DNA from 3 places in the Enterocloster citroniae genome. Region 2 is predicted to be linked to each of the others. Evidence: riboswitches for the same ligand, from Rfam matches in the RefSeq annotation. Region 2 holds a riboswitch; each other region holds the start of a gene.
The links. A riboswitch is a leader RNA that binds a small molecule or an ion and turns the genes downstream of it on or off. The one in region 2 is predicted to bind glycine.
Positions count from the first base shown of each region.

Region 1 (7,448 bases), on a different contig from region 2:
CAATGGCCTCATCCAATGTCTCCCTTGACTCTGTCTCCGTTGGCTCCACCATCAGGGCCTCATGGACGATCAGAGGGAAGTACATGGTGGGCGGATGGATGCCGTAATCCAGCAATGCCTTGGCAATATCCATGGCCGTAACGCCATTCTCATGTTTCATGTTCTCCAGGCTCATTACAAACTCATGCATACATGTCTCATCATATGCCATGTCATACACATCGGAAAGCTTTACCTTCATGTAATTGGCATTCAGGACCGCGTTGGAGGACGCCTCAGGGATTCCTTCCCTGCCAAGGGTTATGATATATGCCAGGGCCTTAACCACCACCAGGAAATTGCCGTAGAACATTTTAACATCCCCGATGGATTCCCCGCCCCGTTGGAACACGTACCTGCCCTGTCCCTTATCCTCACATCTCACTGCTCTCACACCGGGCAGATACGGCTCCAGGAATGATTTGCAGCCCACAGGCCCGCTGCCCGGACCGCCGCCGCCATGGGGTGTGGAAAATGTCTTGTGCAGGTTCAGGTGCACCACATCAAATCCCATGTCGCCGGGACGCACGATCCCCATGACCGCATTCAGGTTTGCTCCGTCATAATAGCAGAGTCCCCCCGCCTCATGGACGATTCTTGTTATATCCAGTATATTCTTGTCAAACAGCCCCACTGTATTGGGATTGGTAAGCATAAGGCCTGCCGTATCTTCACCTACGGCTGTCCTCAGCTGCTCCAGGTCCACGCATCCATCCTCCCTGGACGGAATGCTGACCACGTCATAGCCGCACATGGAAGCGCTGGCAGGATTGGTTCCGTGAGCGGAATCCGGCACAATGATCTTTGTCCGCTTTGTATCATTCCTGTGCACATGGTAAGCCTTGATCAGAAGCAGTCCGGTAAACTCCCCATGAGCGCCGGCCGCGGGCTGGAAGGTCATGGCATCCATGCCGGTGATCTCACAGAGGTATTTCTCAGCCAGATACAGCACCTCCATGGAGCCCTGGACCGTATCCTGGGGCTGCAGGGGGTGGACGCGCTGAAAGCCTTTTAATGCAGCGGCCTGTTCATTTACCTTGGGATTGTACTTCATAGTACAGGAGCCAAGGGGGTAGAACCCGTCATTGACACCGTGGGAGCGCTTTGCCAGCTCCGTGTAATGGCGGCTGATCTCATTTTCCGACATATGGGGCAGGCGCGGTTTTGACTTTCTTAAATGGTCCCGTTCAAATGATACCATGGGCACATCCCATTCACCGATCAGGTCCAGCCTTCGTCCCTGGGATCCTTTTTCAAATACAAGTTTCATGAGCCGCACACCTCCTTATGTCCGCATTCCAGCACATTCCGGACAATGGATGCAGCTTCATCCATCTCCTCTTTTGTGTTCATCTCCGTGGCACACCAGAGTATCTCCCTGTCGGACAGGGGCAGGCCGCCCAGGATTCCCTGTTTTTCAAGGGCGCCCAGGATATGGGCGCTGCCACTGCATGCGCCCTCCGGGCTTACTGTTACAAACTCATGGAAAAACTCACGGTCATACCTGGGCTCTAATCCTGCAAGCTTCAGCACATCCCTGAAATAATGCGCTTTGGACATACACTGCATGGCAGCCTTTTCCATGCCGTCTGCCCCCATGGCCGTCATATACACCGATGCGGTCAGGGCACACCACGCCTGGTTGGAGCACACATTGGAACTGGCCTTTTCCCTGCGGATATGCTGTTCCCTGGCCTGGAGCGTAAGGACAAACGCCCTCTCACCCCGGCTGTCCGTTGTCTCCCCCACAATGCGTCCGGGCAGCTTCCTTGTCATGGCGGCTGTGGCCGCCATGAATCCAAGATAGGGACCGCCGAACGCAAGGGGCATTCCAAGGGGCTGCCCGTCCCCCACTGCAATGTCAGCGCCATATTCAGCCGGCGTCTTCATCACTGCCAAAGCCATGGGATTACAGGACATGATATATTTGGCTCCGGCTTCATGGGCAATACGCCCCAGACCTTCCCCGTCCTCCAGGTTGCCGTAATAGTTTGGCTGCTGCACGTAGAAGCAGGCTGCCTGGGGATCTGCCTTTATCATATCCTCCAGGGCCTGTGTGTCCGTGACCCCGTCCTTTTCCGGTACAATGACCACTCTGGTATTGCTGCCAAAACAATATGTCTTGATCACTTCGATCGTTCCCGGACTGGCTGCGGCGGAAACATACGCAGTGCTCCTCTTCCTGTCCCTGCACATGGCCACAGCCTCCCCCGCCGCAGTGGCGCCATCATACACCGATGCATTGGAAGCATCCATTCCTGTCAGCTCACAGATCATGGTCTGATATTCAAATATGGATTGCAGGATCCCCTGGCTGATCTCCGCCTGGTAAGGCGTGTATGCTGTTACAAACTCCTCCTTGGAGATCACGCTGGAGACAATAGCGGGTATGTAATGGTTGTAGGCCCCCGCTCCCCTGAAAATATGCCGGAACACCACATTCTTTTCCGCCATCTCCTCCATCCTGGACATTACCGCCTGCTCATTGAGGCCGGAGGGGATCTGAACGCCGTCCTTTAACATCACCTCACCGGGTATATGGGAAAACATTTCCTCAAAACTGTTAAATCCTATCTCATGAAGCATTTCCTGCTGTTCCTGCTTCGTATTCGGCACATAAGTACCCATGATATTACACCCCATTTCTAATGGAATAAAGATGCTTTTATTCCAGAGTCTTTACATATGCTTCATACTCAGCAGCGCTCATCAGCTCTTCCGTATCCGTGACACTTCCGATCTTCACCAGCCACGCATCATAGGGAGACTCATTGATGGACTCCGGCGCGTCCAAAAGCGCCTCATTCACCTCTTCCACCGTGCCTGTCACCGGTGAATACACATCAGAAACAGCCTTCACGGATTCCACATCTGCAAATGCCTCCCCTGCCGTCACCTCGTCCCCTGCTTCCGGCAGGTTTACAAACACCAGGTCTCCCAGGGCATCCTGGGCATAATCCGATAATCCTACCAAAGCGGTGTTCTCATCCACCATCTTGACCCACTCATGTGACTTTGAATACTTTAATTCCTCCAGAACATTCATCTCAATACCTCCTGTTATATGATACTCAACGTTTATAGAAAGGCAGCTTCACCACTTCTGCGGCCACCCGCCGTCCTCTTACCTCAACCTCCAGCACAGTGCCCGGTTCCTTATATCCAACATCCACTAAAGCCATTGCCACCGGATATCCCAGATAAGGACAATGAGTGCCGGAGGTGGTGATCCCAATCTGCCTGCCGTCCGCATAAACCGCCTGATGTTCCCTGATGATTCCCCGTCCCGTCACCTTTAAGCCGATCCGTCTCCTGGTCAGGGGGCCTTTATCCACCAGCGCCTGCTTTCCGATAAAATCCTCTTTATCCATTTTTACAAATATTCCCAGCCCAGCCTCCTTGGGTGAAATGGTATCGTCCATCTCGTGTCCGTACAAAGGCATGGATGCCTCCAGTCGCAGGGTGTCCCTGGCCCCTAACCCGCATGGGATCAGCCCCTCCTCCTGTCCTGCCTCCATGAGCATCTCCCACATGGCCGGCGCGTCCTCCGGGGCCAGATAGATCTCCACCCCGTCCTCACCCGTGTAACCGGTCTTGGAGATAATGCATTTGATATTCCCGATCATACGGTCAAAGAGACAAGTATAATATTTCTCCGGTATATCCTCCTCCTTTGCCAGTTTCCTGAGGATCTCCATGGCCTTCGGTCCCTGCAGCGCCAGCTGCGCCACTCTGTCTGAAATGTCCTCAAATTCCGCGTCCCCAAACTGGTGGGCCTTCATCCACTGGAAATCCTTATCCTTATTTGCTGCATTTACCACTATAAAATAGCAGTTGTCCCTTACCTTGTACACGATCAGGTCATCCACCACACCGCCATCTTCATTGCACATGGGGCTGTAGCGGGCCTGGCCATCGGCCATGACCGTATAGTCATTGGTCAGGATCATGTTCAGGTTCTTTTGTGCATCACTGCCTCTGCAGATGATCTCCCCCATGTGTGAAACATCAAACAGGCCGCACTTGGTGCGCACTGCCATGTGCTCCGCTATCACACCTGTGTCATACTGCACCGGCAGCAGATAGCCTGCAAACGGCACAATCTTCCCCTTGTACTTTACATGTGTGTCATAGAGCGGTGTCCTTAATTCAGTGCCGCCAGTTACTTCTGTGCCCATAAATCATTACCCTCCTTCATATGCTGTCCAGTGTCCCAAAATGCGCAGACATTTAAATCCGCGCTGAAAGACTGTTAAAAAAGCGCATGAACAAATAAACATGTTCATGCGCTCTGTCTTTGGACCTGAAAGATTTGGCTTCGTCGGTGCTCATCGCTTTCCAGAGTATCGTCCGGTATCCGGTCCTTTTGCCTGAGAGTTCTCCGCTTCCCCTTCGGCGCTGCCCTAAGTCACTGCCGGATCATCACTCCAGCCCCCGGACAGTCTCTCCCGAATCCATCATCCGATGATATGCAGTTGTCCGCAAACGTATGGCTCACCGCCCCGCCCTTGCTAAGTTCATACTAACACAGGTGATGTTTTCAGTCAATAGATAAAGGTTGTTTATAATTTAACGATAATTCAGCCTGATAAGATTGGGAATACTTGGAAGTATGAAGCTATACTGGACAGGGAACAGGTCTTTTCCTGCTCCGGCGCCGGGAACCGGATCGTCTTATATGAACGTTCTCTGAAGTAATCTTTACAATTAACGAATAAATTAGCCTGTCCAAAGAAAAAATACTGGTAATCTGATATAAAGTAGTATATAATGGGCAAAGATGATGAGGCGAAGGTGTTCCTTTTGCCTCATTGTTGTCTGATAAAAAATACGGCTTATGATAATAGATTAGGAAAGAAGGTGACCACATGCATAAGTTTATGCGGACCATTGGGTTTAGCATGTACCAGAAGAAACAGGATATGGAAAAACTGCTGCGGCGTCTTGCAAAAGAAGCCAGGGAGAACGGACAGTTGTCCGAACGGGAAGGCAGTACGTTCTGTGAACTGCGGGTAGAGACCGCTCCCGGCATGGGTGTTGCCATGGCTGGTGAGATGAGTCCAAAGGGAACATTTAACCGCGAATATTATTTCCCCTATGTGAAAAGCACGGATATAAGTTCGGATGCGGAATGCTCCATCCAGCGTCACACGGAGCGGGAAACATTTGCCGGACTGCTGGATGAATACAGAGTGGGCATCTCTCTTATCTTTTATATAGAAAACTCCATGGAATACCGGCTCCGCAAAGCCGGCCATAAGCCTGTAAAACCCTTAGGCGCCGCCCTTTCGGGCCTGTGCGTGCAGGGCAGGATCCTCCTTCCCATACAAAAGACAGAAAAACAGGCCGAGGATTCCAGAATGGCTGCCAGAAAGAGGAGCAATCTGCTGGAAGCAGCCAAACGCGGGGACGAGGATGCTATTGAAACACTGACCATTGAGGACATTGACCTTTACTCCATGGTTTCCAGGCGGATCGCCCATGAGGATGTGTATTCCATTATTGAGACCTGCTTTATGCCCTGCGGCATTGAATGCGACCAATACTCCGTAATAGGGGAGATCACCGGAATTGAGCTGAGTGCCAACCGGATTACCAAGGAAGAGGTTTATGACCTGACCCTGGACTGCAATGACATGATCTTCCATGTTGTCATCAACCGCCAGGACCTCCTGGGAGAGCCAAAAGTAGGCCGCCGATTCAAAGGTCAGGTATGGATGCAGGGAACTGTGCAATTTGAGGCTTGATTTTTTTCCCAAGATAGGTTATTATATAATGCGGACCGTGTGATACGGTTCGCAGATATCAATGATACAAATTGATGTGTTTCTGTAGCTCAGCAGGATAGAGCGTCCGCCTCCTAAGCGGAAGGCCAGCGGTTCGAATCCGCTCAGGAACATTAGAACTTACAGCTCGAAAGTCTGACAGAATCAAGGCTTTCGGGCTGTTCCTATATCTATAGAGAAGCCGAATTCACAACAAAAAGAGTTGTTTTTGATTAGCAAATTATAACGGAGAAAGCGCTTGAATCCAGTCGCATGGGATGCTGTAATCATATTAACTCCGCAGATAACACGGCTTATCGGAATTACGGAAGAAATTACGGATAAACTGTTGGAGGTACGCGTGGATATGGAACCGATTTTTAGAATCGTTATCAATGAGGATAATTCAAAACAAAAAGAGCAATTTATGCGTATATCTGATATGCTGTATTACCAGAAGCAACGGCGTTCCATCGGAAACTGGGTGTTTCTGGTCTGGTGGGGTATCGTTGTGATAAGCTCTATTCTCATGCCTGGCGAGTTGGGAGCCATTCTCTTTCTGATGGTAGCAGTATGGTTTCTTGCCTTGTCTGCGCGCCTTCGCCGCAAGGTGTTGCTGAACACCGGTTTGATTATTGGAAGGATTTTCCGGAAATTGAGAAAGACGGAGCTGGTTCGCAGCCAAATCGATTTTTTTGAGAATGATTTTACATATTATCCCAGTAAAGAATCACTGGTCTGGAAATATCCGGCTGTAGATAAGCTGGCAGAGGACCCGCAGGCCTATTACATATTCTTTGCAAAAGATCAAGGGATGTATTTTGCCAAACACTGCTTTACAGTCGGTGATTCCCTGAATTTTAAAGAATTCATTATGCAAAAGACAGGAAAAGATATGTCGCTAATGAAGTAAACATCAGCAGTTTAAGGGGGGGAACCGGGATATGACACCGTCATTCCAAGTTACAATAGCCAGGGATGCCCAATCCCTTTATGAACTGGCAAAGTATCAGTTAGAACGCGGATACAGTGGAAAACGGCTGAGTCTGGATATAGCTGTACTGCTGGTTGTCATGGCGCTGCACTATTTTATGTACAGGCAGCTGTTCCGCACGCTAATCATAGGATGTCTGCTTCTTTTCATATTTATATGGCCTTATTTTAGCATCAGACGGGTAAGCGTGAAACACAAACAATGCCAGAAACAGGCGGAACAACTGAAACAGCAGGCCAGCCTTGGTATTCCCTGCGAAAAGGCAGTGTATCAATTTCTGAAAGATAACATCCGTTGGGAAACCAGCTGCGTCAGCGGATATATGGAATACTCCCAGATCCGCAGTATAGAGGAATTTCCAATGTATTTTTTTGTAATCACAACGTCAAAACAGGCATTGATCATCTGGAAAAACAGTTTCACTGAAGGATGCCCCGATCAGTTTCTGCATTTTATACGGCAGAAACAGCAATCCGGTCCGGCTGTTCCCACCTCCACAGCGGGGGCTAAACTTAAAGGTTGAAACCGCCTCTTTTAACAGTCACGGTTTCCGATGGCCCTTCACATTCAATCTTTTTGGCGCGCAGGTTATTGTAGACATCCTCCGACTCGCATTCTTTTATATTGCAGAATTCTTTTTCAAATTCCAA
Region 1 covers NZ_JBEPLZ010000030.1:5,820-13,267, forward strand. The annotation lists gene gcvPB (aminomethyl-transferring glycine dehydrogenase subunit GcvPB) at 1-1,309, opposite strand, end outside; gene gcvPA (aminomethyl-transferring glycine dehydrogenase subunit GcvPA) at 1,306-2,667, opposite strand; gene gcvH (glycine cleavage system protein GcvH) at 2,705-3,085, opposite strand; gene gcvT (glycine cleavage system aminomethyltransferase GcvT) at 3,111-4,217, opposite strand; glycine riboswitch at 4,388-4,500, opposite strand; gene ABID13_RS25055 (DUF3881 family protein) at 4,908-5,786, shown strand; tRNA gene ABID13_RS25060 (tRNA-Arg) at 5,865-5,938, shown strand; gene ABID13_RS25065 (YcxB family protein) at 6,064-6,717, shown strand; gene ABID13_RS25070 (YcxB family protein) at 6,749-7,321, shown strand; gene ABID13_RS25075 (hypothetical protein) at 7,311-7,448, opposite strand, start outside.
Region 1: it holds a riboswitch for glycine, as region 2 does, so the genes downstream of both, gcvT (glycine cleavage system aminomethyltransferase GcvT) here and ABID13_RS04015 (alanine/glycine:cation symporter family protein) in region 2, are expected to answer to the same signal.

Region 2 (7,448 bases):
TGCCATTTGCCATCCTCCTGATAAGGTAGTGTTTGTCTTACTATTATAACAGAAAAAAGGCCGGATGGAAGAAAATTGATCATTTCTATTGACATATATCCTGTATGGATCTACAATTTAGTATACAAATGTATACTAAATTGTAAGTAAAGCAATAAAAGGTACGGATAAAGGAGATCTGCATATGGATAAGATCAATCTATCGGACGGGGAATGGAAACTGATGAACCTGCTGTGGCAGAACCCGCCCAAGACCATTACCCAGCTGACAAAGGAGCTGGAGGAACTGACCGGATGGAAACGTAATGTGATCATTACCATGCTGAAACGTTTGGAGGCCAAGGGCGCCATCCGCCACCGGGAAGGAGAGCGGGCCAAGCTGTTCTACCCGGCGGTGGACAGGGAAGGGACTGTCCTGGAGGAGACGCGGGGATTTCTGAACCGGGTATTTCAGGGCAGCTTCAGCCTGATGGTTAATGCCATGGTAGATTCCAGGGAACTGTCCGATCAGGATATAGAGGAGCTGAAGGAAATCCTGGAAAAGGCAGAGGAGGAGAGGCATGATTGAGACACTTATTACCTCCTCGGCTCTTATTGCGGGAATCTGCCTGCTGCGCCTTTTCCTGAAAGGGAGGATCAGTCCCGGAATACAGTATGGAATTTGGGCTACAGTGGCACTGCGCCTTATGATCCCTTGGTTTTCTCCTTTGTATTCCTGGTTTAGGACCATTGAAAGTCCATTCAGTGTGATGAATGCGGCGGATAACCTGCGTGAGATGGCAGCTGTCCGGCCGGTAGCGGAACCTCTTTTAGATAATCTGGGCACAGGGCAGGTGATTCCCTATGCTGTCCCGGCAGCCGTGGCTGGGAGGGCCGCGGGCCATGACTGGAATCTGATCATTCTCACGCTGTGGATATTGGGAGGAATCCTGCTGTTTGCCCGCATGATGTGGACCAACCTGCATTTTTCATGGAGCCTCTATATGCGGAGGGAGCGGTATCTGGGGGATACATATGGGATCACAAAGCTTCCCGTTTACTGCGTTCAAGGTCTCAGTACCCCATGCTTTATGGCGTTTCTCTGTGACCGGGCCATCTATATCCCTTGGGACATGGCAGAGGATGAGGGGAGGCTGCGCCATATTTTGATCCATGAAGACTGCCATGCCAGCCACCATGACCATATATGGAGTATGCTGCGGTGTATCCTGCTGTGCTATTACTGGATCGATCCGCTGGTCTGGGCAGCGGCTTTTTTATCCAAGAGGGACAGTGAACTGGCTTGCGATGCGGCTGCGGTACGCCGGCTGGGGGAGGGAGAGAGAATCGCCTATGGCAGGACCCTGATCAGCCTGATGGAAAAGAGGCGGCATAGGGCAGGGGTCCTGAATGTTTCCCCGGACATGTGGAATGGGAAAAGGGCTGTGAAAGAACGGATCGCCATACTGGCAAAACACCCGGTGACCACCAGGGTGATGGCCTGCATCCTGGTCCTGATCCTGACGGTTCTGGTGGTCTGCACCTATACGGGAAAACAATCCCAGTCTGACATCACTGCACGCACCGAGGCGTGGGCCAATGCTTTTTGCGGCAGGGAGGGGAACACCCTTAAGGACATGTTTGATCCGCAAGATCCTGACGGGTTTTATAAAATGGACCAGGTCCAGTCACAGCCGGGGGATCCGGCGATCGGTTTTGGCTGGTCCAGTCCATGGCCCATGGATCAGTTGTACGAAACAGAGACAGAAGGCAGCCGGTCGGAGATTACCTATTATGCCATGACGTCAGATCCCCACCGGTGGGTTTGGAAAGAGCACCTTACCTGGAAACAGGAAGATGGGATCTGGTATGTGGAGCAGGAGACATTGAAGGAATATGACAGTATTCTATCTGCCCGGGAGTTTTATGAGGCGTATGGACGGGGAATCGCAGGAACCCCTATGGATTACCGGAAAGACGGAATGGCAGAAATCCTGAATAAACATGCCGCCTCGGACCCGGTGTTGGGGGATCTGAGATATCCCGACCTGGCAATGGAGTATCTGCTGAATCTCCACGGCGGAAAGGGTACGGTAGTGGAGAACTTGGACACGGCGGCGGAGGACACGGGGACGGCGGCGGAGGACATGGGGACGGCGGCGGAGAGCAAAAGTAAGGTGGTGGTTTATACATTTCCGGACAAGAGCAGGGCGGCTGTCACCATGATACAGCCCTTTGGAGGGGAAGGAATCTGGATACCGGAGGAGCTTACGGAGATTCCGGAATCAGCCTTGGATAAAAGAGAGGATGGGGAGAGCAGTCCAAAAGAAAAGGCGGAACGGGCGGAGCGAACGCCAGAGGGGGCGTTGGATGGGACGTTAAAGGGAACGGAAGATGGGACGGATCGGATTTCAATGGATGACGTCCTTAGGCTGGCCGGTGTGACGGATGCCGCGTCACTTGCAGAACGGACGAAGAACTTTCCGGAACCGGACAGGGTGGATGGAGACGAGGATGAAAATTCCCTTAACCGGGTGGAACATTATCCGTTTGTCCATTTGGATGAACCGTATGAGATCCAGGTATCCTATGAGAACAGGTCAGGCGATCTGGATTACATCAGCCTGCAGCGTCTGACCACAGGGGAATGGCTGAATCTGTACCAGACTCCGGAAGCTGTTAAAAAGTATGGAATAAAGCTGGCGGACAGAGGGGAGATAGAGGTTTTTTTTGCCACTCACAGGAAGATGTCTGATTACCTGACCTACCGCCTGCCCGGTGAACTTTCAGATGGAGATTATATGGAAGCCCTGGGAAACAGCAGCGGAGGAAATCTGTTCCTTACCTCAGATCAGGCCGCCCAAAGACGGCTGGAGGATTTGAACAGATATGTGGATACCTCTGCAGTCCCTCAGGAATGGAGATCAGCCGGAGCGGTACAGCGGTTTACGGGAGACTGGCTTTACCGGAGATTTGAACAGGGGGAACTGATGGAGATCGGGTATCCGTGGAACCATTCCATGTTTATCAGCGAACCGGTATCCGTCATTGACTGCGAGGTCCCTGCCCTGCTCATACTTGTAAGCCATGATATGTACACATCTGCATCCCTCACAGATGCAGAGGCTGAGCACGGCCCCATACCAGAGGAGGACAGGACTTCCCGCATGTGGTATATATTTTTTGCAGAATCGGACAGTGATGAGATGTATGCCATCTCACTGAACGGGGATCTGTATCATGAATCGGATCTGCTTAAGATCGCGCGGACCGTTCACTTTACAGAGAATGCCTGGACAAAGAAGTGAGGCGGGATACACGGTCCTTTTGAAAGAAACGTTTGGTCTCATCCGTTACCACACCGCTCAGTGCAAACAGCGCGATCATATTGGGCAGGGCCATAAGGCCGTTGAATATATCAGCAATGGTCCACACGGCCTTTACTGTCATGTATGGCCCGATGAAAACAGCAAAGATATACAGCCAGCGGTATGCCTTGACCACCTTCATGTTGCCGCCGGTGAGGTATTCCAGGCACCGCTCGGAATAATAATCCCAGCCGAGGATGGTGGTAAAGGCAAAGAACACCAGGCAGAGCATTAACAGGAATGAGGAGACAATGGCCGGAAGAGGAAGGCCGCTGTTAAATGCATAGTTTGTGATGGCCACTCCGGTCAGACCCTCCACCTGCCATGCACCGGTGAGCACGATGGATAGGCCTGTCATGGTGCAGATCACAATGGTATCAATAAAAGTGCCTGTCATGGAAACCAGGCCCTGGCGCACCGGCTCCTTTGTCTGGGCAGCTGCAGCGGCAATGGGAGCAGAGCCAAGTCCGGCTTCATTGGAGAAAATGCCTCTGGCAATCCCTTTTTGCATGGAAATGATCATGGTGCCCACAATACCGCCCGTGACGGCAGATGGGTTAAATGCGCCTGTTACAATGGTCACAGCTGCCTGAGGGATAGCGGACAGGTTGCACAGCAAAAGGGCAACTGAGAGAAGGATATAGACCACGGCCATAAAAGGAACGATCACCTGGGATACATTTGCAATGCGCTTGATTCCCCCAATGAGGACCAACGCCACGCACACGCTGAGGATCAGGGACGCGATGACCACGGTCCAGGAATAGGTTCCGATCCCTGGAATGGTCACGGTCCAGGACTGATTGGGATCAAAAAAATGATTCACTGCTGAGGAGATTCCATTGACCTGGGAAAATGTCCCGATTCCAAACAGACCCACACAGACGCCAAAAAATGCAAAGATCCTGGCCAGCCACTTCCAGTTTGCGCCCATTCCACGTTCAATATAATAAAACGGCCCGCCCAGCACATGGCTGCTGTCATCCACCACCCGGTACTTGACCGCTAGCAGCCCTTCCGCGTATTTGGTGGCCATTCCAAGAAATGCCGCCAACTCCATCCAGAACAGGGCGCCCGGCCCGCCGGCGGCAATGGCAGTGGCCACGCCCACAATATTGCCTGTTCCAATGGTGGCTGAGAGGGCGGTACAGAGGGCTCCGAAGGAGGTCACCTCCCCTTCGCCGTTTTCTTCATTTTTAACCATCCATTGAAGCGCCAGTGGGAGCCTGCGGATCTGAAGAAGGCCAAGCCTTGCTGTAAGCAGGATGCCCCCGGCCAATATGAGGACCATAAGGGGAACGCCCCATACCAGATCATCGATTTGTTCAAGTACCTGATTGATTGTCTGCCACATGTTTTAATTCCTCTTTTCTGCATTGATTGTTCAACATTAAAAACAGCAAAAAAATGAGACTGCTTCCAGTCTTCTGGAATCAATCTCACGTAACGGAATCAGGGAATAGGGACCCATGGAGGTCCTGAATGCGTACTGTATCATTCAAATCTTTCTCTGTCCTTTTGCCTGAGAGATTGGTGCGCTCTGCGCACTTTGCACCTTCGGCCCCCGCACTGAAGCGGGTTTCTCCAGAGTTACATCCGTCCATAGTCTTTTTCCGCCGGTGCGGAAGCCTGAGAGTGTTACTCCTTCGGCAAGCCATTGCTTTTTCCTACGAACATCATCTGTTGTTTTTTGTTGACGGTATCAAAAGTATCATATGATAGGCCGGTTGTCAATAGGATTTTCCGTTTGGTTTTCTGACCGCGGACACATGTTCGTAAACCAGATTGAACACCATGCCGACCGCAACCACAATGCCCCCCACAAAGGAGGTGCCGGGGTAGGTATTTTTTGAACACAGATCCAGAAGGATTCCTGTAAAAAGCTGTCCTACAAAGGTCAGAAGCGTAAGACGGAAGGCAGATACCCTGGGAACCGTGATATTGCAGAGCAACACCGTGGAAACACCCAGGATCCCTCCGCAGTATATCCATGCCTGAGTTGAAAAAACAGACGGACAGGAGAGATCGGCAAATGCTGCAGGATCCCGCATGATGACCAGGGCGGCGACCACGATCGTAATGGGAAGGCCCACCAGGTGGTTTACAAGGGAACCCTGAAGATCGCCTGTATGCCGGGCCAGGCATGCATTTACGGTACGTGAAAGTACCACTGAAACACCTGCCGCCAGGGAAAAAAGAGCGGCGCAGGCAGCGGAACCCACGGTACGGTCCATCATGATAAAGATGCCAAATAGAGAAAAGCCAAGGCCGATAAAGGATTCCCTCTTAAAGGGATGCTGCTCCATGCCAAACAGACCCAGGCAGTCAGTGGCCAGGGACGCTGCGGTCTGGCCTAACAGTCCCAGTGCAACAATGCTGGTCATGCTGATCTTTCCGAAGGCAAAATTATTAAAAACAGTGGTCAGGACGCCGATTGCGCCGCCCAGATAGATCCACAGGGGCTGATGCTGCCTGGGCGGAATCCGTTTTCCCTGTGCGGCGCACAGCACAAATGCAAATACCACCCCCACTATATGGATGATAACAGCAGCCACAAAAATCCCGTAGTATTCTGATAGACCTCCGTTGATAAATACCATTACGGCAATGACCACCCCGGTTAAAAAAGACAATGCGTGATACATTTTCCCACCTCCCTGCCTATATTGTACTGTGAGATATTGACAGCTGCATAGGACATATGTCATACTAGTCAAAACCTGTATCATGTATAATGAAAGGGGAAAATGATGCAAAGAAAGCCTTTATCGGACCAACATTGTGTGAAACTGGCCGAATATGGATTACAGGCCATTCCGCTGGATTCCTGCGTATGCCTTAAGTTTCACGCAGGGGAAACTATTTTGCAGGAGGGAATGCCCATCACATACCTGTTTGTGGTGGTATCGGGCAGCGCAAAGGTCTGCTCCACTGCCAGGAACGGCAAAAACCTTGTGCTTTGTTATTATATTTGCGAAGGTCTGATGGGAGATCTGGAACTGATGACAGATACCTATATTGCCACCACCAGCATTGTGGCTGTGACGGATTTTGAATGCATTGCCATACCTTTTCAGCGCAATGCCCTTTACCTTAAATCCAATGTCCGGTTCCTAAACAGGCTTGGGAGTGAACTTGCACTGAAGTTGATACGCAGTTCACAAAACTTTGTGTCCGCTTCCCTGTATTCGGGGGAAGAGCGTCTCTGTGCGTACATCCTTCAAACTTCCCACAATGGGATCTTCAGCGATATCCTTACCGATACAGCCTGTTCCGTGGGGATGAGTTACCGCCATATGTTCCGTCTTTTGAACCGTCTTTGTGAAGAAGGGGTGCTGGAAAAGCGGGAAAACGGATACAGGATCCTGGACAGGGAGTCATTGGCTGAAAAGGCAACGGAATTTTTATAAATGAAACGAAAAGACAGGATAAAGGCAGGAAAAAGCAGGATCCTGTCTTTTTTGTTGGAGAAAAACAGGCGGCCGATCAATTTTTTGAACATGCCTTAAGGCGGATGGGGGAAAGAAAAAGAAAAAAGTCAAGCCAGTCACACTTTTGTCCGAATTTAATATATTATACTATACCAAATCGGTATTAGAAAATATAGTAATGCTAATTTAGTGGAGGTTCATTATGAGCGATACAAATTATAATAATTGTGAGAGTGAAAATAGAGAGTCCTGTTATGAGTGCAAATGCTGCTGCGAGTGCGACAGGCCCCAATATCTTCCTCCTAACAGGACCCTGTTAAAGTGCGGCTGTCCTGGTGCTGTTACCCTTCCTCTGGCTACCATAGCAGGAACCAACTTTACAGTGGCTTCTGTGAACGTGGATACAAGAGGATTCCGCAAACCATGCATCAAATTTGAGTTTGCAAGCAATATCGTAACCACTGCAGGCGTACTGACCCTTAACCTGCAGATCTTCAAACAGTGCAAGAACCAGCTGGTTCCTATTCCGGTAGGTCCCGTATGGACGTTCTCACGTCTGGTAGCTGTTACTGAGAGCAATGCCTTTACGTTCTTTGTTTGCGACTGTGATATCTGTGAGGAAGAATGCTGTAACTACAGCGTGGTTGCAACTGTTGCAGGCGTGGCAACT
Region 2 covers NZ_JBEPLZ010000002.1:423,713-431,160, forward strand. The annotation lists gene ABID13_RS04000 (PEP/pyruvate-binding domain-containing protein) at 1-6, opposite strand, end outside; gene ABID13_RS04005 (BlaI/MecI/CopY family transcriptional regulator) at 185-568, shown strand; gene ABID13_RS04010 (M56 family metallopeptidase) at 561-3,287, shown strand; gene ABID13_RS04015 (alanine/glycine:cation symporter family protein) at 3,259-4,701, opposite strand; glycine riboswitch at 4,848-4,945, opposite strand; gene ABID13_RS04020 (DMT family transporter) at 5,078-5,992, opposite strand; gene ABID13_RS04025 (cyclic nucleotide-binding domain-containing protein) at 6,095-6,757, shown strand; gene ABID13_RS04030 (DUF4489 domain-containing protein) at 6,981-7,448, shown strand, end outside.

Region 3 (7,448 bases), on a different contig from region 2:
TATTTCCTTACTAATGACATCACTTCAGCCATTCCCGTGGGAGTGGCCGCGGCCATGGAGGAGCGGTACGCTACGGAGGGCGATATTGACCCTGATTCTATCAATGCTGTTAAGACCGCCCTGATGGGACCTCTGGCAGGACTGGGGGATTCCCTCTTAAACGGTACGGCCAGACCCATCCTGGCAGGTATCGCCATTTCGCTTATCACAGCGGGACTCGGCTGGATAGGGCCCATATTCTTTGTGATCGGCATGTCCATCGTGTCGCTGGGCGTAAGGTATCTGGGGGTGTTCCAGGGCTATAAACAGGGCGTTAAATTTGTGGAAAAGATACAGTCCAGCGGACTGATCAGCAGGATCTCAGAGCTGGCGGCCATTGCGGCTTATGTGATCGTGGGCGGATTTATACCGGCCCTTGTGGTCATTTCCATTCCCATTGTGTACCAGAGCGGCGATACGGTGCTCAGCATCCAGGAAACCCTTGACGGGCTGATGCCGGGCATACTGGGGATGCTGTACACTGGGCTTATGTATCTGCTGATCTCCAAAAAGAAGATATCCGCAGTTAAACTGATCCTGGTTACCATGATCGTGGGTATTGTGGGAACTTACTGCGGTATTTTGGGATAAGACTGGAGGTAGAAGGATGATCGTTGATATCCATTCGCATATTAAGAGGAATCCTGCAGGACAGGAAGAAGAGGAGAAAAAACTCCTTTTGGATATGGAGAAGAACGGGATTGACTTCCGCGTGGTTTCTGCCCTGGATGGCTGGCCTGTGGAAGCGGGGAACCGGTATATATCAAAGCTGGTGTCCGCTTATCCGGACCGTCTGGCCGGCTGCGCGGTCATCAACCCAAAGGAGGATAACTGCGCCGAAACAGCCAGGAAAGCCCTAAAGCTTCCCGGCATGGTGATGTTGGAATTTAATTCCGTGGAGCACGGCTATTATCCCGATGCATGCAGCGGGATTGAGGATGTGCTTGCAGTGGCTGAGGAACGCAGGGTTCCGGTCAAGGTATTTACCGGAATCGGCTCCCGCTCCATGCCGCAGCAGTGGCTGGGACATGTGAGAAGGCATCCGGACCTTGTGTTCCTGTTCCTTCACATGGGATGTTTCGATTATGGATATGGCTGCGTGGACCTGGGAAAGGAGATCCCTAATATTTATCTTGAGACCTCCAACCAGTATGAGGTCCAGATTCTGAAGAAAGCAGTGACCAGCCTTCCAAAGGAGAAGCTGGTGTTTGGCTCATCCTATCCGGAACGGTTGACCAGATGCTCTTTGGATGTGTTTGATATGTTCCATCTGGATGAAACATACAGGGAGTATCTGTTTGGAAAAAACGGCGCCAGGATACTGGGGCTTGACTGAGTCAACGGAAACTGCTGAGGCAATTGAGATAACAAAATGCGGGGCGGATCCTGTATCCGCGCCGCACAAGGGGAGATTTATTAAAATGGAAAACAACGTAAGGAATATACTGCCCGGCCCTATGAGGGAAGTATTTGATTCAATTGTGGAGCAAAGGGTCCTGGGGGCGAGCAATCATATCGCCATGGTCGGGGATATGATCGAAGCCGTGGTCCGAAGGGGAGAGGATGAACAAAGGCCCGCGGACCAGGTGATTGATGAGATCCTGGCGGTGGCGGATTTTTTTATCGCCACAAGAGGGGAGGCCAGCCAGGCGGTCAGCAATGCGATCCTGCTTATGACTCATAATATCAGATCTTATGCAGGGATGGACTTGAAGGAAGCGGCGCCCCTGATACTGGAGACAAAGAACAGCTATGCCAGGACGGCTGCTGAGGCAGTGAAGCAGTGTGTGGCTTATGGGGTCAGACTGGCGGAGACCATGGAGACCATATTTGTATACGATTATTCCAGCACGGTTGAGAAATTCCTCCGGGGATTAAAGGAGAATGGAAAGCAGTATACGGTCTATATTGCGGAGAGCCGGATCATTGACGGGGGAAGGCCTTTTGTAAAGGCGTGCCTGGAGTCCGGGCATAAGATCAAGTTTATCCCGGAGGCGTCCATGATGTATTATCTTAAGGACTGCCATGGCGCCTTCATGGGCGCGGAGACATTTTATCCGGACGGCACGGGCTTTAATACCACAGGCTCTGATATAGTGGGCCTGATATGCAGGCATTACGGGGTACCGCTGTATTTCCTTACACCTCTGATCAAGCTTGATATAAGGCCGGTGTTTGGCGGCAGGAAGAAGCTGGTATATGATGACCTGAAGGAAAAGCTGACAGCGAACTGGGGAGAGGACCTGGACAGGGGGTCCGTTGATTTTATCACCCCCGAGCTGGTGGGTGTGGAACCGGAGTTCATCCGGGGGTTTGTGACTGAAAAGGGTGTGATACCCTCTGGTCAGATGTATGGGATCAGCATGGAGTACAGCCGGAATTTAAGGGGAGTATAGGATGAGGAAAAGGAGAGAACGCAGATGAATTGTTTAGGACGCGGTTCAAAGATCGTATTGTCCATGATCCAGCCGGAGCCGCTGCCCGGCAGTTACCGGCACGCGGGGATGGGGATCCGGGAGATCGTGGATATGGCCCTGCGGGAGACGGAAATGGTGGCGGAGAACCATTTTGACGGAATCATTGTACAGAATATGAACGACATGCCCATTAAACAGGAATCCAGTCCCGAGGCGATCGCCTACATGACCAGGATCTCCTATGAGATCAGGAGACGTTTTCCTGAACTGCTCATGGGGATCCTTATGAACTGGGACGGAGTGGCCGGCCTTTCCGTGGCCGATGCGGTGGGAGCGGACTTTGTAAGGGTGGAGCACCTGTTTACAGGAGCAAGCGTTACCAGCGCCGGTATCCTTCAGGCCCAGTGTGTGGACATCGCAAACCTTAGAAAACGCACCGGATCCAAGGTGCCCGTCTATGCGGATGTGCACGAGGTGCACGGAATCCCCCTGGGCAGAAAGCCGGTGGGGGATGCTGCATGGGAGTGTGTCCATGAGGCGTTTGCAGACGGCCTGTTTATGTCCGGTAAGTCTGTGGATGAGAGCATCCGTATGGTCAAGGAAGCCAGGGAGAGGGTAAAGGACACGCCCATTTTTCTTGGCGGAGGAGCCACCGGAGACAACATCCATGAGCTGATGCAATATTTTGACGGCGTGTCCGTTGCCACCTGGATCAAGAACGGGGATATGAAGAATCCAATTGACCCGGAACGGGCCAAGGTCTTTATAAGTGAGGCAAAGCGGAAGTCATAGGATGGGACTCTGAACAGTTGTAAATAAGTCTGAATTTGATTTGCTTTTTTATAAGACATCATCTTTTATGGTTATTGTTGTTTTTTAAGCATAAACAGCGTATAACAAAAGAGTATGATGTCTTAATTTGTTTAATTTTCAGATTTGTGCATTTATAATTGAGATAAAACTTTGGATGGAGGGAGGGGGGGGGGGGGGGTATTGTATAATTTCACAATATAATAGTGCGAAATTTATTAAAAAAAACATTTTTTAAGAAAATCTGCTTATAATACCTCTGATTAATTGAAAATTACATAGTTAAAACTGCCAAAATTCAAGAACTTTATCTATTGACTGAAATCGTTAATTGTGCTAATATAGGTTCAGCAAGAGTGGACGAAGAGTCAAATATTTACGGACAACTACATATTATCGGATGATAGATTCGGGAGAGACCGTGCAGGACGCGGCGCCGAAGGGGAAGCGGAGAACTCTCAGGCAAAAGGACCGAATACTGGACGATACTCTGGAAAGCAATGATGCACCGACGAAGCCAAATCTTTCAGGTCAAAAAGACAGAGCGCATGGACATGTTTATTTGTTCATGCATTTTTTTTGCAAAAAGTGAATAAAACCTTAAAATCTAAGGTTTTTAATAAAAAATGGAGTGTTGGATTTGACGCTTCCATACAAAAGAAAGGGGAATGTTAATGAAAAAGGAAGATGATGAAAAAGTAGTTAAGAAAAGCTGGCTAGAGCGATCCATGGGCGCCATTGAAAAGGTGGGGAATCTCTTGCCGCATCCATTTTGGCTGTTTGCAAGCCTGGCTCTGATTACGGTGGTACTCAGTGCTGTTTTGCACGGCATGAATTGGTCAGCTTCTTACGAAACCGTGGTGGATGGGGCCATTCAGGTAACCACTGCCCAGGTCACGAACCTGATGACTTTCGAGACCTTGGCCCATTATCTCACAAACTTTATTAGTATCTTCGTAAATTACTATCCATTGGGCATGCTGATTTTTATGACAGTGGCTGTGGGATATGCAGAAAAGCTGGGCCTTTTTGATGCTCTGATGCGTAAGGCGGTAATTGGCGCTCCCATCATGATCGTTTTCATCGCTGTGTCTTTTGTGGGTGTCAATTCCAGCATAGGATTTGGCGCCGGGGTGGTGTTTACCATGGTTATAGCAGCCGCTGTGTTTAAATCTCTGGGACTGCATCCGTGGATTGGAATCATCATGGGGTATGCGGCAGCCAATGGCGGTTACACGGCCTGTTTGATGATTGCGGCTACAGATACAACTCTGGCTGGAATATCTGCTCAGATTGTTGAGGCTAACCATATTGTGGATGCCACCGGTGCGCTTGCGCCTACCCATGCGGCTATTAACTATTATTTCGTGGCAGCGGCAACCTTTATTATCACTGCTGTCTGTGTGGTAGTCACTAAATACGTAACAGTTCCTCACCTGAACCGCCAGCATCCGGAACTTGTTCTGAAAAAGGACGCCAGCGAACTGGAAAAGATGAAGGTGACCAGCCAGGAAGCGCGGGGGCTTAAATTTGCAGGATGGGCTACTGTGATCTATATAGCTCTTCTTGTAATTGCCTGTATTCCAAAGAACTCTTTTATGCGCAGCCCGGATGGAACTTTGATACCTAATTCACCGTTCTTGAACATGATTATACCGCTGCTGTTCTTTTTCTTTATGATTATAGGCTCGGCTTATGGTATTGGGATCGGTAAGATAAAGGCATGGAAGGATGTTCCTCTGATGATGGAAAAATGTCTGGATATGGCGGCTTCATTTATGGTTGTCTGTCTGACTGCCTGTATTTTTGTGGATCTGTTCTCACGTAGCGGTATTGCTACTGTTCTGGCTGCCAAAGGAGCAGAACTTTTGATCAGTCTGAATATGGGGAATATTGGTCTCTTTATCCTGATCATCCTATTGTCCTGCTTCTGTAACCTCTTTATCACAAGCAATAGCGGAAAGTGGGTTATGCTGGCACCTTTCCTGGTTCCCATGCTGGCCATGCTGAACATAAGTCCGGCCATGACACAGGTCCTGTACCGTATTGGTGACTCATGCTTTAATATCCTGTCTCCTGTTGAACTTAATGTCCCCATCGCATTGGGGCTCCTGGAATCCTATAAAGTGAGCCAGAAGGACAAGGTTGGACTTGGTACATTGATTTCGATGCAGATGCCTTATGCGTTCGCGTATCTGATCGCATTTTTCCTTTTGGTCCTGGTATTCTATTTCCTGAAGCTGCCTCTTGGACCGGGAGCCGGTATTTTCCTGAATTAAGGAAAGCGGGATATGATCATTGGCGTATGTATCATCATTATAGCAGGCCTTCCGGCTTATGAGGGCCTGCGTAGGAAAAATAAGGCAGTCATGAAAGGAGAAGGTATATGATTTCCATGGATTTATCCAATCAAATAGCAATGGTAACAGGCGCCGGAGGAGGGATCGGCGGAGCTCTCAGTCTGGATCTGGCAGGTCTGGGGGCTGATATGGTCCTGACCTGCAGAGGGTCCAGGGCGCGGTGCGAGGAACTGGCTGATCAGATAAGGGAAATGGGGCGCAGGGTTTGCGTCCTTCAGGGAGATATCTCCCATTCGGAGGACTGCAGCCGCATGGCAGAGGAGGCCATGGAGTTTTATGGCAGGCCGGTTCAGATACTGGTCAATAATGCGGGATATTTTTATGATGTAGCCCCTCTGGTAGAGATGAGTGATGATCAGGTGAACAATACAATTGATATTAACTTAAAGGGAACCATGTATATGTCAAGAGAGGTATGCCGGCGTTTGGTTGACGCGGGTACGCCTGGCCGGGTCATAAATATTACTTCAGGTGCGGCTCATTCAGGCCGTGTGAATTTCAGCAATTATTGTGCCAGCAAGGCGGGGATACTGGGCCTGACCAGGGCTATGGCTCTGGAGCTTGCGCCTGCGCATATCAATGTCAACTCGGTTTCGGTGGGATACGTGGAGGTTGGACGCTGGGAGGGCGATCCAAGCAAGGATGCTGTGCGGGCCAATATTATCCCGCGTATTCTTTTGCGGCGTCCTGGTGCGCCCAGGGATATTTCCAGAATGGTCTGCTTCCTGGCAAGCGAATGTGGGGATTGGATTACTGGAAGTGACTTTATCATAGACGGAGGAGAATCCTGCGGACGGGTACCATTTGCAGACTGAGATTCCAGGTTTTGTACCTGGGAATATCGGATCAGACAAGAGAGGGAGTGTAATAAGATGATAAATAAAGAGTTAGAAATCAAGCTGATGGAGGAGGTGGACGGCAAAAAACTGATGGAGCACGCCGAATACATCACAAGCCAGGACAGGGAATCGGGTAGCCCGGGAGAAAAACGGGCGGCTGAGTATTTTCGCAGTGTGATGGGGGAACTGGGGCTGGATGTGGACATCCATTATGTGGAGAATTACATCAGCCTGCCTGTTTTTGGCAGCCTGACCCTTCAGGACGGGACTGAACTATCTTCCTGCATTACCCACAGCTATGGCGCTTCCACAGGGGAAGCAGGCCTGGAGGGGAAAGCGGTTTACGTGGGCGGTAAAAAGCCTGCCAACGGACAGGAGGATATCACGGGCAGGATCGCCGTGATGAATGGTCTGGCTTCGGCGGTTCCCTGCAAGGCGCTGGAGAACCGTGGAGCTGCCGGGATCATCTGCATTACCAGCGGAGACTACCCGTACAATATGTCCATCAGCCCCATCTGGGGCCAGCCGGTTCCCTCCACAGTGGGCATGCTCTCCAAGATACCTGTGGTGACGGTAAATGCATCAGACGGCAAACGGCTTTTAGACAGTCTGGACCGGGGAGAGACCTGTGTAAAGATGGTAACCGAGGTGTCTACTAAATTTCGCACCGTGCCTGTGTGTGTGGCAGAGCTGAAGGCGGACAAACCCACGGACCGGTTTGTCATGTTTGGAGGACATGTGGACTCCTGGCATAAAGGGGGCGCGGACAATGGCGGTTCTAATGCCGTGGTCCTGGAACTGGCCCGGGTGTTCAGCAAGTACAAGGACAAGATGAACGTAAATATCCGGTTCGTATGGTGGAGCGGCCACAGCAATGGGCGCTACAGCGGCAGCAATTGGTATGGGGATACCTATTGGGAGGATCTGCATGATCATGCAGTGGCTAACTTTGATATAGACACGGTAGGAACCAAAGGATCCAA
Region 3 covers NZ_JBEPLZ010000009.1:91,159-98,606, reverse strand. The annotation lists gene ABID13_RS14075 (PTS system mannose/fructose/sorbose family transporter subunit IID) at 1-630, shown strand, start outside; gene ABID13_RS14070 (amidohydrolase family protein) at 647-1,375, shown strand; gene ABID13_RS14065 (IF-2B domain-containing protein) at 1,461-2,435, shown strand; gene ABID13_RS14060 (BtpA/SgcQ family protein) at 2,460-3,248, shown strand; glycine riboswitch at 3,667-3,750, shown strand; gene ABID13_RS14055 (AbgT family transporter) at 3,941-5,545, shown strand; gene ABID13_RS14050 (SDR family NAD(P)-dependent oxidoreductase) at 5,653-6,441, shown strand; gene ABID13_RS14045 (M28 family peptidase) at 6,499-7,448, shown strand, end outside.
Region 3: it holds a riboswitch for glycine, as region 2 does, so the genes downstream of both, ABID13_RS14055 (AbgT family transporter) here and ABID13_RS04015 (alanine/glycine:cation symporter family protein) in region 2, are expected to answer to the same signal.